DNA from 2 places in the Chitinophaga sp. 10T418 genome. Region 2 is predicted to be linked to the other one. Evidence: riboswitches for the same ligand, from Rfam matches in the RefSeq annotation. Region 2 holds a riboswitch; the other holds the start of a gene.
What was found. A riboswitch is a leader RNA that binds a small molecule or an ion and turns the genes downstream of it on or off. The one in region 2 is predicted to bind S-adenosylmethionine.
Positions count from the first base shown of each region.

Region 1 (5,025 bases), on a different contig from region 2:
TGCGATAGCCCATTTCCACAAATCCACCCCAGCCATCGGTAGTGATCCTGCCACCCACCGAAAAATCACGCTGGAACACATTCTCCCCCTCTTCCTGTTCACGGAAAATAGAGATCTTCTTCAGCTTACGCTGCTCCTTATCGCTTTTCTTGCTTTTTTGCGTAGTTGTGTTGGTGGTATTAGTGGTTTGCGCAAACAAGCCGCCGGATATCATTGCCAAAAACAGGATTAAGTATATTTTTTTCACAGTGGGCTATTATTATAATAAATAAACGCTTGAACAAAGGTATTGTTATGTATATATTACAAACGTAGCTAATTTTTTTTTAGTTTAACAGCCCACCCACTTTCCATGTTGCACTTATACTGAAAATACATTTATTTTTACGGTTAGATCATAAAAAGAAACAATATGCAAACGGCATCTATCATCTATAACGGGGAACTGCGGACCACCGCCACACATTTACGGTCAGGCACTGTGATTGAAACAGATGCACCTGTAGATAACAAAGGCAAGGGAGAAAGGTTTTCTCCTACTGACCTGGTGGCTACCGCACTGGGCTCCTGCATGCTCTCTATTATGGGGATCAAGGCTATGGAAAACAACTGGGCGATTGAAGGCACCAAAGTAAGTGTCCTCAAAATTATGGGCACAGAACCCCGCCGTATCACCGGCGTCACCATCGTATTCGACTTCCCCGCCGGCCATAACCTGGGCGAAAAGGAAAGAACTATACTCGAAAGAGCTGCCCATACCTGTCCGGTAGCTAAAAGTGTACACCCTGATTTGGTGCAGGATGTTACGTTTAATTGGTGAACCGGCTTTTAGCCGTTAGCTTTTAGCTGTTAGCTGTTAGCAAAATGCAGCGGAGAACATATTATGCTGATCTCCGCTGCATTTTGCTAACAGCTAACAGCTAAAAGCTAACAGCTACTCAGGATCTTCACCCCGATTGCACAATACAAACACCGCTTCTCATCACAGTAGTACTGCTTCAGTTGCAACAGTGCCTGTGATTCCATCGCACTTTCAGGTATTACCCCCAACTCCGCCCAGCTATTGGTAATCCTGTTTTTTTCTGCCGGCAATTGTTGCAGGAAATGAAGGGCTTTTTCCTGGTAATATTTAAGGTTCTTTTGCTGCCCATACAGGAACAGGAGCGGTAATACCGTATTGATAAGTATGCCGTGTACGGCCTGTTTCCCAGGGAGGTTCGTCTGCTGCACCGGCTGCCCAAACCGGTAATGGGTATGCCAGTACGCTGAAGGCTGTACGAAAAACAATTGTTCCAGCGCCGTTACCTCTGTGGCTTCCAGTATCCTGGAAAACAGGTGGGTGGTATGCTGCAGCAACGCCGCAAAAGCCGCCAGCCGCATAGTAGGAAACGCTGCCGGGCGCATCCGAAGCCAGTTCCAGGTATGGGGCGGCATAGGACAAAGCTTATACTTATGGCGCAGGTGAAAATAGATCTCCTGCAGCTGTAGCGCATATACGTCGGCATGCGGCTCCTCCAGCATCCCTGCCTGTCCGAACAACAGGGCTTCCAGCTGCATTCCCTGGTGCCGGTGCCGCATGAGCACTACATGTGGCAGCGATTGTGCCACCTGCAGCAGGGGCAGGGCATTTATGGGCATGCCGTAACTCTGCGCCACTGCCCAATAACAGACTTCTTCCCAGTTAAAATGGTTGCTTTGCAGCCAGGCACGCAGAGCCCCCATCTTGCGCTCCCAGCGCTCTGCCAGCAGCCGCTCTTTCCAACTAAGCCAGGTCAGTTGTGGCACCAGCGCGGCATGTGGCGCACAGGGCACAAAAGGTGTCAGCTGCCGCAACTGCTCATAACGCTGCAGCAACAATTTGGGAATATACTGTTGCAACTCCAGGCAGGGCACTCCCGGAATACGATCGGCCGGCATATCATGTACAAATACAACGTGCAGAATGATACGCCCATACTGAAGATTATGCTGATGCCCATGACGGAACCAGTCGGAAGTTCTCAGATGCAGCTCTACCTGCCCTACCCATAAAGTAGTGCCAATCCTGATTTTTGCAGCCGAAAAATCAGGTCCGCTGTGATGATTATGAAGTCCTGGATATAAGATCTGAACGGGTTCTCCACTGGTAGTGGTAAGATGGTCCTGCTTAAATAGCCGGAACGCCCAGATGTGCTGGAATAGCTCCTCAGAGAGCAGCGGGTTAACAAACATAAAGACATGGTTGGGTATAAAATAATATCAGTTAAAGGTAATAAAACATCGCTTAATAAATAAATTCCTGATTCAATTTGGAAATCTGATCAAAGTGATATTACCTTTGCGCCAGTTCTTACACATCACTTATCCAGAAAGGCGGAGGGACTTGGCCCTGCGATGCCTTAGCAACCTTTCCTGATTTTACGATCAGGAAAAAGGTGCTAATTCCTGCCCCGGTGCAAATCGGGGAAAGATAAGTTGGCAGAGATAATACTTCACAGATATATATAACTTTCTAAAGGAGCTCTTCCAACACCATGGGAGAGCTTTTTTTATGCCTTCCCCACTCACCTTTCATGGATTTGTTGTTGTTTAAGTTGATCTTTAATGATAAAGTTGCAGCAGATAATTGTGCACATTGAACATCATTAAAAATACTTTATAACATGAAAACAGCTACACAACTGATTCATAGCATTCCGATAGACGAACTGACAGGCGCTATTTCTGTGCCTATCTATCAAACATCCACCTTTGTGCAGGAATCACCCGGCATTAATAAAGGCTTTGAATTCTCTAGGGCAAACAATCCCACAAGAAAAGTGCTGGAAGACCTCATCTGCAACCTGGAAGAAGGATTTGCCGGATTTGGGTTTGCCAGTGGTATGTCGGCCATAGATGCGGTGCTGAAGCTGTTAAAGACCGGCGATGAGATCATGGCGGTGGAAGATACCTACGGCGGCATCTTCCAGATATTTAACCACATGTTTGAACGCTTCGGTATCAAAGTTAATTTCGTAGATACCAGCAACATCGATAAAGTACTGGCCGCCATCACGCCCAATACGAAAATCATCTGGCTGGAATCCCCTACCAATCCAACATTGCGCATTTCTGATATCAAATCTATCAGCAAAATCGCCAAACAACATAATATCCTGCTGGTAGTAGACAATACTTTCAGTACGCCTTTACTGCAACAACCCTTAACACTGGGCGCGGATATCGTTATCCACAGCGCTTCCAAATATCTTTCCGGTCACAGTGATGTGATTGCCGGACTGGTAGTCGTTAACAGCAAAATACTGGCAGACCAGATCCGCTATAATCAGAATATTTCCGGTAGCATCCTCAGTCCCTTTGAAGCATGGCTGACCATCCGCGGTATTGAAACACTGTACCTGCGCCTGGAGAAACAATGCAGCAATGCCACCGCTATCGCTAACTGGCTGGCCGCGCACCCGGCTATCGATAAGGTATATTATCCCGGACTGGCTACTCATAAAAATCATCATATTGCCCGTAAACAACAGAAAAATTACGGCGCACTGGTGAGCTTTTCCCTGAAAAGTGACAATATCAAAAATGCCATCCGTATCGTAAACGCTACCAAACTATTTAAACTGGCGGAGAGTTTCGGTGGCGTGAAAAGTATGCTGGCCCATCCGGCCACGATGACACATCGTAACATACCGGAAGAATTCCGGAAAAAAACAGGTTTACAGGATTCCTGTATCCGTTTATCAGTCGGTATTGAAGATGCCGAAGATCTGATCAACGACCTGAAACAGGCGCTGGATAAATTAAATCATCCGGCCGGCAAGCAAATTACTGTTTTACAATAAAGCCCTTAGTGGTTAGCACACCACTTTGGCTTTTCAGAAACTGATCATCTCTGAACTGTCAAAGACTAATTGCTGAGGGTGCAAGCTCAAAAAAAAGTATGGAAAACAAGACCATCAATTTAGGCATTTTCGGATTCGGCGTCGTAGGACAAGGACTCTATGAGGTTTTGAACAGAACAAAAGGTATTAATGCACGGATCAAAAAAATCTGTATTAAAGACCCTAATAAATCAAGACCTATCGATAGCAGTTATTTTACTACCGATAAAAATGAAATCCTCGAAGATCCTACCATTGACGTAGTAGTAGAACTGATCAATGAAACCGAAGCAGCTTTTGAAATTGTGAGTACAGCGCTCCGCAATGGCAAAGCAGTAGTAAGCGCCAGTAAACGCATGATCGCTGAAAACCTGCCCGCACTATATCAGCTGCAGGCAGAAAACAAAGTGCCATTCCTGTATGAAGCGTCCAGTTGCGCCAGTATTCCCATTATCCGCAACCTGGAAGAATATTATGATAATGACCTGCTGAATGCCGTAGAAGGTATCTGCAACGGATCAACGAATTATATTCTCACAAAAATATTTGAAGAAAATCTCAGCTTTGCCACTGCCCTGCAACAAGCGCAGGACCTGGGTTTCGCTGAAACTGACCCTACCCTCGACATCGAAGGATATGATCCGAAATTCAAAATCGTGATCCTCCTCCTCCATGCCTTTGGCACCTTCGTAAAGCCGGAAGAAGTATTCAACTTCGGTATTCATCACCTGAACGATTTTGATATACAATTTGCCAAACAAAGAAACTGTACCATCAAACTGATTGCCCAGTGCCGCCGTCAGAACGGACACGTATTCTCATACGTACTGCCGCACCTGATCAAAGAACATAACCTGCTCTACGATGTATACAATGAATACAACGGCATCCTGCTGGAAAGTGCTTTCACCGACAAACAATTCTTTGTAGGTAAAGGTGCTGGTGGCACCGCTACTGGTAGTGCCGTACTGTCCGACATCTCCGCATTGTTATACAACTATCGCTACGAGTATAAAAAGATTAAACAAAATAATCAGCCCAGCTTTACCAATGATGTAAATCTGAAAATATACCTGCGCTACAAAACACCTGATCAGGTAGATCTGGCAGAGTTTTTCAACATCTCTGAGAAATACGAATCTACAGAATGGCGTTATGTGGTAGG
Region 1 is NZ_JBFTHG010000013.1:128,569-133,593, reverse strand. Features, by position in the region: gene AC1DCV_RS29670 (hypothetical protein) at 1-220, opposite strand, end outside; gene AC1DCV_RS29665 (OsmC family protein) at 413-820, shown strand; gene AC1DCV_RS29660 (DUF2851 family protein) at 928-2,211, opposite strand; SAM riboswitch class I at 2,338-2,456, shown strand; gene AC1DCV_RS29655 (trans-sulfuration enzyme family protein) at 2,643-3,821, shown strand; gene AC1DCV_RS29650 (homoserine dehydrogenase) at 3,920-5,025, shown strand, end outside.
Region 1: another riboswitch for S-adenosylmethionine. It lies ahead of AC1DCV_RS29655 (trans-sulfuration enzyme family protein); the one in region 2 lies ahead of AC1DCV_RS05200 (trans-sulfuration enzyme family protein).

Region 2 (5,025 bases):
CCATAGGCATGTCTTACGGCATTACTTCCACTACTTTTTCCCTGTCCATGGGTATTCCGCCGGCATCCGCCAGTACAGCGGTGCATATTTCTGAGATCCTGAGTTGCGGTATTGCAGGCTGGATGCATCAGCGCATGGGCAATGTCAACAAAAAGCTTTTCAAAATACTGATATTGCCGGGTATCGCCGGAGCGGTGATAGGTGCTTACCTCTTATCTTCCCTGGAACATTATGCGATGTATACCAAACCATTGGTATCGCTGTATACGCTGACACTGGGTACCGTGATCCTGTTACGGGCTATCCGGGCACAACGCAAAAAGCATGTCACTAAAAAAATAAAGAAAATTGGTTTGCTGGGCTTTGGCGGCGGTTTTATAGACGCTATTGGCGGTGGCGGCTGGGGGTCTATTGTATTATCGTCGCTGATTGCCGGCGGCAGACACCCCCGTTTTTCACTGGGCACGGTCAAGGCTACCCGCTTTTTTATTGCTATGCTCAGTTCCCTCACTTTCATCACCGTACTTTATCATGTGCACTGGGACGCCGTACTCGGGCTGGTAGTAGGCAGCGCTATTGCCTCTCCTATTGCAGCAAGGGTATCCAATAAAATTTCTGCCAAAACAATTATGGTAGCGGTAGCAGTGATTGTGATCCTGGTAAGTATGAGGAGTATTTACAGCTTCGTGGTGAAAATCATATAGTCATCTCCGTTAATCGTTATTAACCGCCTGATTTACTTTGAGGGTAATGGGTTTGTTGATTTCGTATTGTACCAGGGCTTTGATGGTCACCGCATCTCTGTCATTGAATGGTTTTCGGGGAAGATACCTGGGGTCAATAGCAATCTGAATTTCTGCAGTTTTGTCTTCAAACAGGTAATTATTGTCGCGTAGTTTTTTCGTCACATAGCCGGTAATCTTAACCGGTGTGCTGTCATTCTGCAGTTGCCTGGCATTACGCATCACCTCTCCTATGGTGTAGGATCGGTCCTGGAAAAAAAAGGGCAGCAACAAACAGAGCAGCAAGCTTTTCATGACTAACATATTGGTTTGCTATGAGCATAAACAATAATCATGTCTGATTGTTCAATGATCAGATACATTTGGCTATCTTGTATAATATAAATTTCATTCATGGGATTTCTTAAAACGTACAGCAGCATGTTCTGGCTGTTGGCAGGTATCATAGCCGGCAGTATTGCCGGGCTTATATTCGGAGAAAAGGTAGTCATTATAAAGCCGATAGGCGATATTTTTTTGAACCTGTTATTCACCGTGATCATACCACTGGTATTTTTCTGTATTGCAAATGCCATTGCGCATATCGACGCCGGCAATAAACTGGGGCGAATATTGGGCATGATGTCGCTGGTTTTCCTCAGTACCATCCTGATATCTGCTTTTTTGACCATTGTGGCGGTATGGTTATTCCCGATCCACCAGCAGGTAGCCTTATCAAAAACCATCAACATAGAGCAGCCGGGCAACTGGGGAGAACAGTTGAGCAGATTACTCACAGTGGGTGAATTTTATGAATTATTGTCGCGCAAAAATATGCTGCCTTTTATCATTTTTTCCGGTCTCACCGGGTTTGCGGCCATGCGTGTAGGCGAGGCTGGCAAAGCTTTCCGGCAGTTTTTGTATTCCGGCAACGAAGTGATGAAAGAAGTGCTCGGCGTGATCATGAAACTGGGACCTGTTGGTTTGGGCGCTTATTTCGCTTACCAGGTAGGCACCGTAGGTCCTCAACTGTTTGGCACCTATGCACATTCATTGGGTATCTATTACGGCTTCGGTATCTTCTACTTTATATTCGGATTCAGTCTGTATGCGTTTGTGGCCGGAGGAATACCGGGTATTAAAATCTTCTGGAAAAATAATATTATACCTACCCTTACGGCAGTAGGCACGGGCAGCAGCATTGCTACTATTCCGGCCAACCTCGAAGCAGTGGCCAAAATGGGTGTTCCGCAGGATATCGGTAATGTGGTGGTGCCGCTTGGAGCCACCCTGCATAAAGATGGCTCCAGTATTTCTTCTATTATAAAAATGGCGGTAGTATTTGCCATGTTTGGTAAAAGTTTCGACAGTCCTTCCGTGGTCCTGATGGCACTAGGCGTTACTGTTATCGCCAGCATAGTGGAAGGTGGCATCCCCAACGGCGGCTATATCGGCGAGCTGCTGGTGATGAGTATCTACGGATTCCCGATAGAAGCCCTGCCACCGCTGATGATTATTGGTACGCTGGTAGATCCGTTGGCTACCATTCTCAATGCCACCGGCGACAACGTAGCGGCTATGCTGACAACGCGCTTTCTGCGAGGGCGGGCACCGGCAGTTTCGTAAAGGCCTGCTCCAGGTCGGCCAGCAGATCGGCTGTTTCTTCCAGTCCTACCGACAAACGGATCAGACTATCGCTCACGCCGGCCGCTCTTCTTTTTTCTGCCGGAATAGATTTATGGGTCATCGCAGCCGGATGACAGAGTAAGCTCTTGATACCACCCAGGCTTTCCGCCAGCTTGAAGTAGTGAGTAGACGTAACAAATGCAGTAGCTGCTTCAGTGGTATCATCTTTCAATGTAAAAGAAATAATACCTCCAAACCCTTTACTCTGCTGCTTTGCCAGCTCATGCCCTTTATGGGAAGGTAAGCCGGGATAGAATACTTTTTCTACTGCCGGATGTTTCTCCAGGTATTCTGCCAGTGCCTGTGCATTGATACCATGTTGTTTAATGCGCAGGTGCAGGGTTTCGATACCGCGTATCAACAGGAAACTATCGAAGGGCGACAGAATAGCCCCACAGGCGTTCTGATAAAATTTAATCTCCTCTCCCAGTGGTATTGTTTTAGCGACTACCACGCCTGCAATCAGGTCACTATGTCCGCCAAGGTACTTGGTAGCACTGTGTATCACCAGGTCTGCACCCAGCTCCAATGGCTTTTGCAATACGGGGGAAGCGAAAGTATTATCTACACAGAACAAACAATTATGCGCCTTTGCAATGCGGCCAATAGCAGCGATATCAGAGATTTTCAGCGTGGGATTGGTGGGTGTTTCCAGCCATATTAAACGGGTAGCGGGCGTAATAGCATTGAAGACCGCCTGGGTATCTGATGTATCTACGTAATTTACTTTGATACCAAACTTCTCATATACTTTATTAAAGAGACGAAAAGCGCCGCCATAGATATCATCTACCGCTACAATTTCATCACCGGATTTTAGCAGTTTAATTACTGCATCAATAGCTGCTAACCCGCTGGAGAATAAAGATGCGGTGGCACCGCCTTCCAGTTTGGCAATAATCTTCTCGGCTGTTTCGCGGGTAGGATTATTGGAGCGGGCATAGTCATATCCTTTGTTAACGCCGGGTGCTTCCTGCACAAACGTAGAGGTTTGATAAATAGGCACGGCAATGGCGCCGGTGTGAGGGTCTACGGGAATAGAGTGGATCAGTTCAGTAATTGTGCTCATCTGTTTTTTGATTTTTAGTTTGATGAAAATTGATTAAACAGGTCCGTTAAATGAGCATATCAAGGGTAGGCAGGGGCATAAAAAAAACTCACCTGGGAGCCAGATGAGTTTTATCATTATATAGATAATAATGTATAGTAAAACTTAGAATCTGACTTATCTTTCCTGGTAATTAAACCGGGATGGATGCAGCACCTTTCACTGCTTGCGCAGTGATGGTTGCTAAGGTATCGTCGGGCCATGTCCCTCCTCCTTTCTTGATAAGCTATTTAAAGAACTGGTGCAAAGATAATGCAGAAAAATTAACTACCAAATTTATTTTCCTACCAAATCAGTAGACTACTGTTTTGCCAGTGTTAAACGGATCCCTTCTTCATAGGAAGTGGGTTTTACATTAAAATGTTTTTCAAATTTTGAAGAGTCCAGTATGTATGGATAGTTGCTCTGATAAAGCATTTCCTTCATTTCTCTGATGGTGGGATCGAACAGTCCGGAGAGTGTTAGCATAAAGCTACCCAGCTTCATATATTTGGGTTTTACGCCCATTTGAGTGGCAATCAGGTTTACATAGCCTTTACCATCCGGTGCAGGATTGGCGGTAGGCAAATGCCATACCTGGTTCCAGGAAGTATCATCCTGGGAAAGCAGGTATAAGCCTTTCGAAGCATCTGGTGTGAAGGTGTAGCTATGTGTCTGGTTATCTTTTCCCAGCCACATGGCTGAGCTGTTCTTTTTAAATTTATCGATGATCAGGAGGTTCAGGAAGCCGGTTTTATCAGCGCCGGGGCCGTAGAAATCGGCTGCCCGCGCAATGGTAGCAGTGATTTTACCTGCTTTTACTTCGTCCATCAGTTGTTTGGCAATGGCCGCACGAATGATCCCTTTTTTACTGGAAGGCTGATAAGGGGTATCTTCTTTCATTGGGCCATTTACTAACCCGTAAGAATATACGTTATCAAAGAAAATCAGTTTGGCGCCAGCTTCTTTGCAGGCATTGATCACGTTGGTCATGATCTTAGGCCAGGCATCGCGCCATACTTTGATGTCATATTTCAATCCTGCCGTGAGGAAAACGATACTGCTTCCTTTTACCGCATTTTTTGTTTGTTCATAGTCCGTGATGTCAGCCCCTACCAGGTCGGTAATGCCCGCAATTGATTTGGGGGAGCGACTTACCAGGCGAACCCGTTTTTTATTATTCACGAGTTCTGCAGCCAGTTCATTAGCGATGATACCTCCTGCTCCGAGGATAGTATACAAGGGCTGGATAGATTGATCAGACATAGCTTTGTGTTGTAAGGTTTATATGAAAGACGAATAAGTGAACGAAATATTGTGTATCAGGGATCCAGTGGATCGAAGGTATTCACCTGCAGGGAACGGAGGTCTGGTACGAACGATAAATAATAAAGATCTGTTTGTTCGATGTCTGCCGCAGGCATATATCCCAGTTCAGTCATACAGCGTTGCTTAAACAGCGGGCTGGTGACATATACCAGGTGCATCGCATCAGATACGCATAACATCCGTTTGTTGACCGGGATACCG
Region 2 is NZ_JBFTHG010000002.1:194,851-199,875, forward strand. Features, by position in the region: gene AC1DCV_RS05185 (sulfite exporter TauE/SafE family protein) at 1-704, shown strand, start outside; gene AC1DCV_RS05190 (NirD/YgiW/YdeI family stress tolerance protein) at 714-1,037, opposite strand; gene AC1DCV_RS05195 (dicarboxylate/amino acid:cation symporter) at 1,137-2,348, shown strand; gene AC1DCV_RS05200 (trans-sulfuration enzyme family protein) at 2,299-3,477, opposite strand; SAM riboswitch class I at 3,631-3,744, opposite strand; gene AC1DCV_RS05205 (NAD-dependent epimerase/dehydratase family protein) at 3,817-4,761, opposite strand; gene AC1DCV_RS05210 (YdcF family protein) at 4,818-5,025, opposite strand, start outside.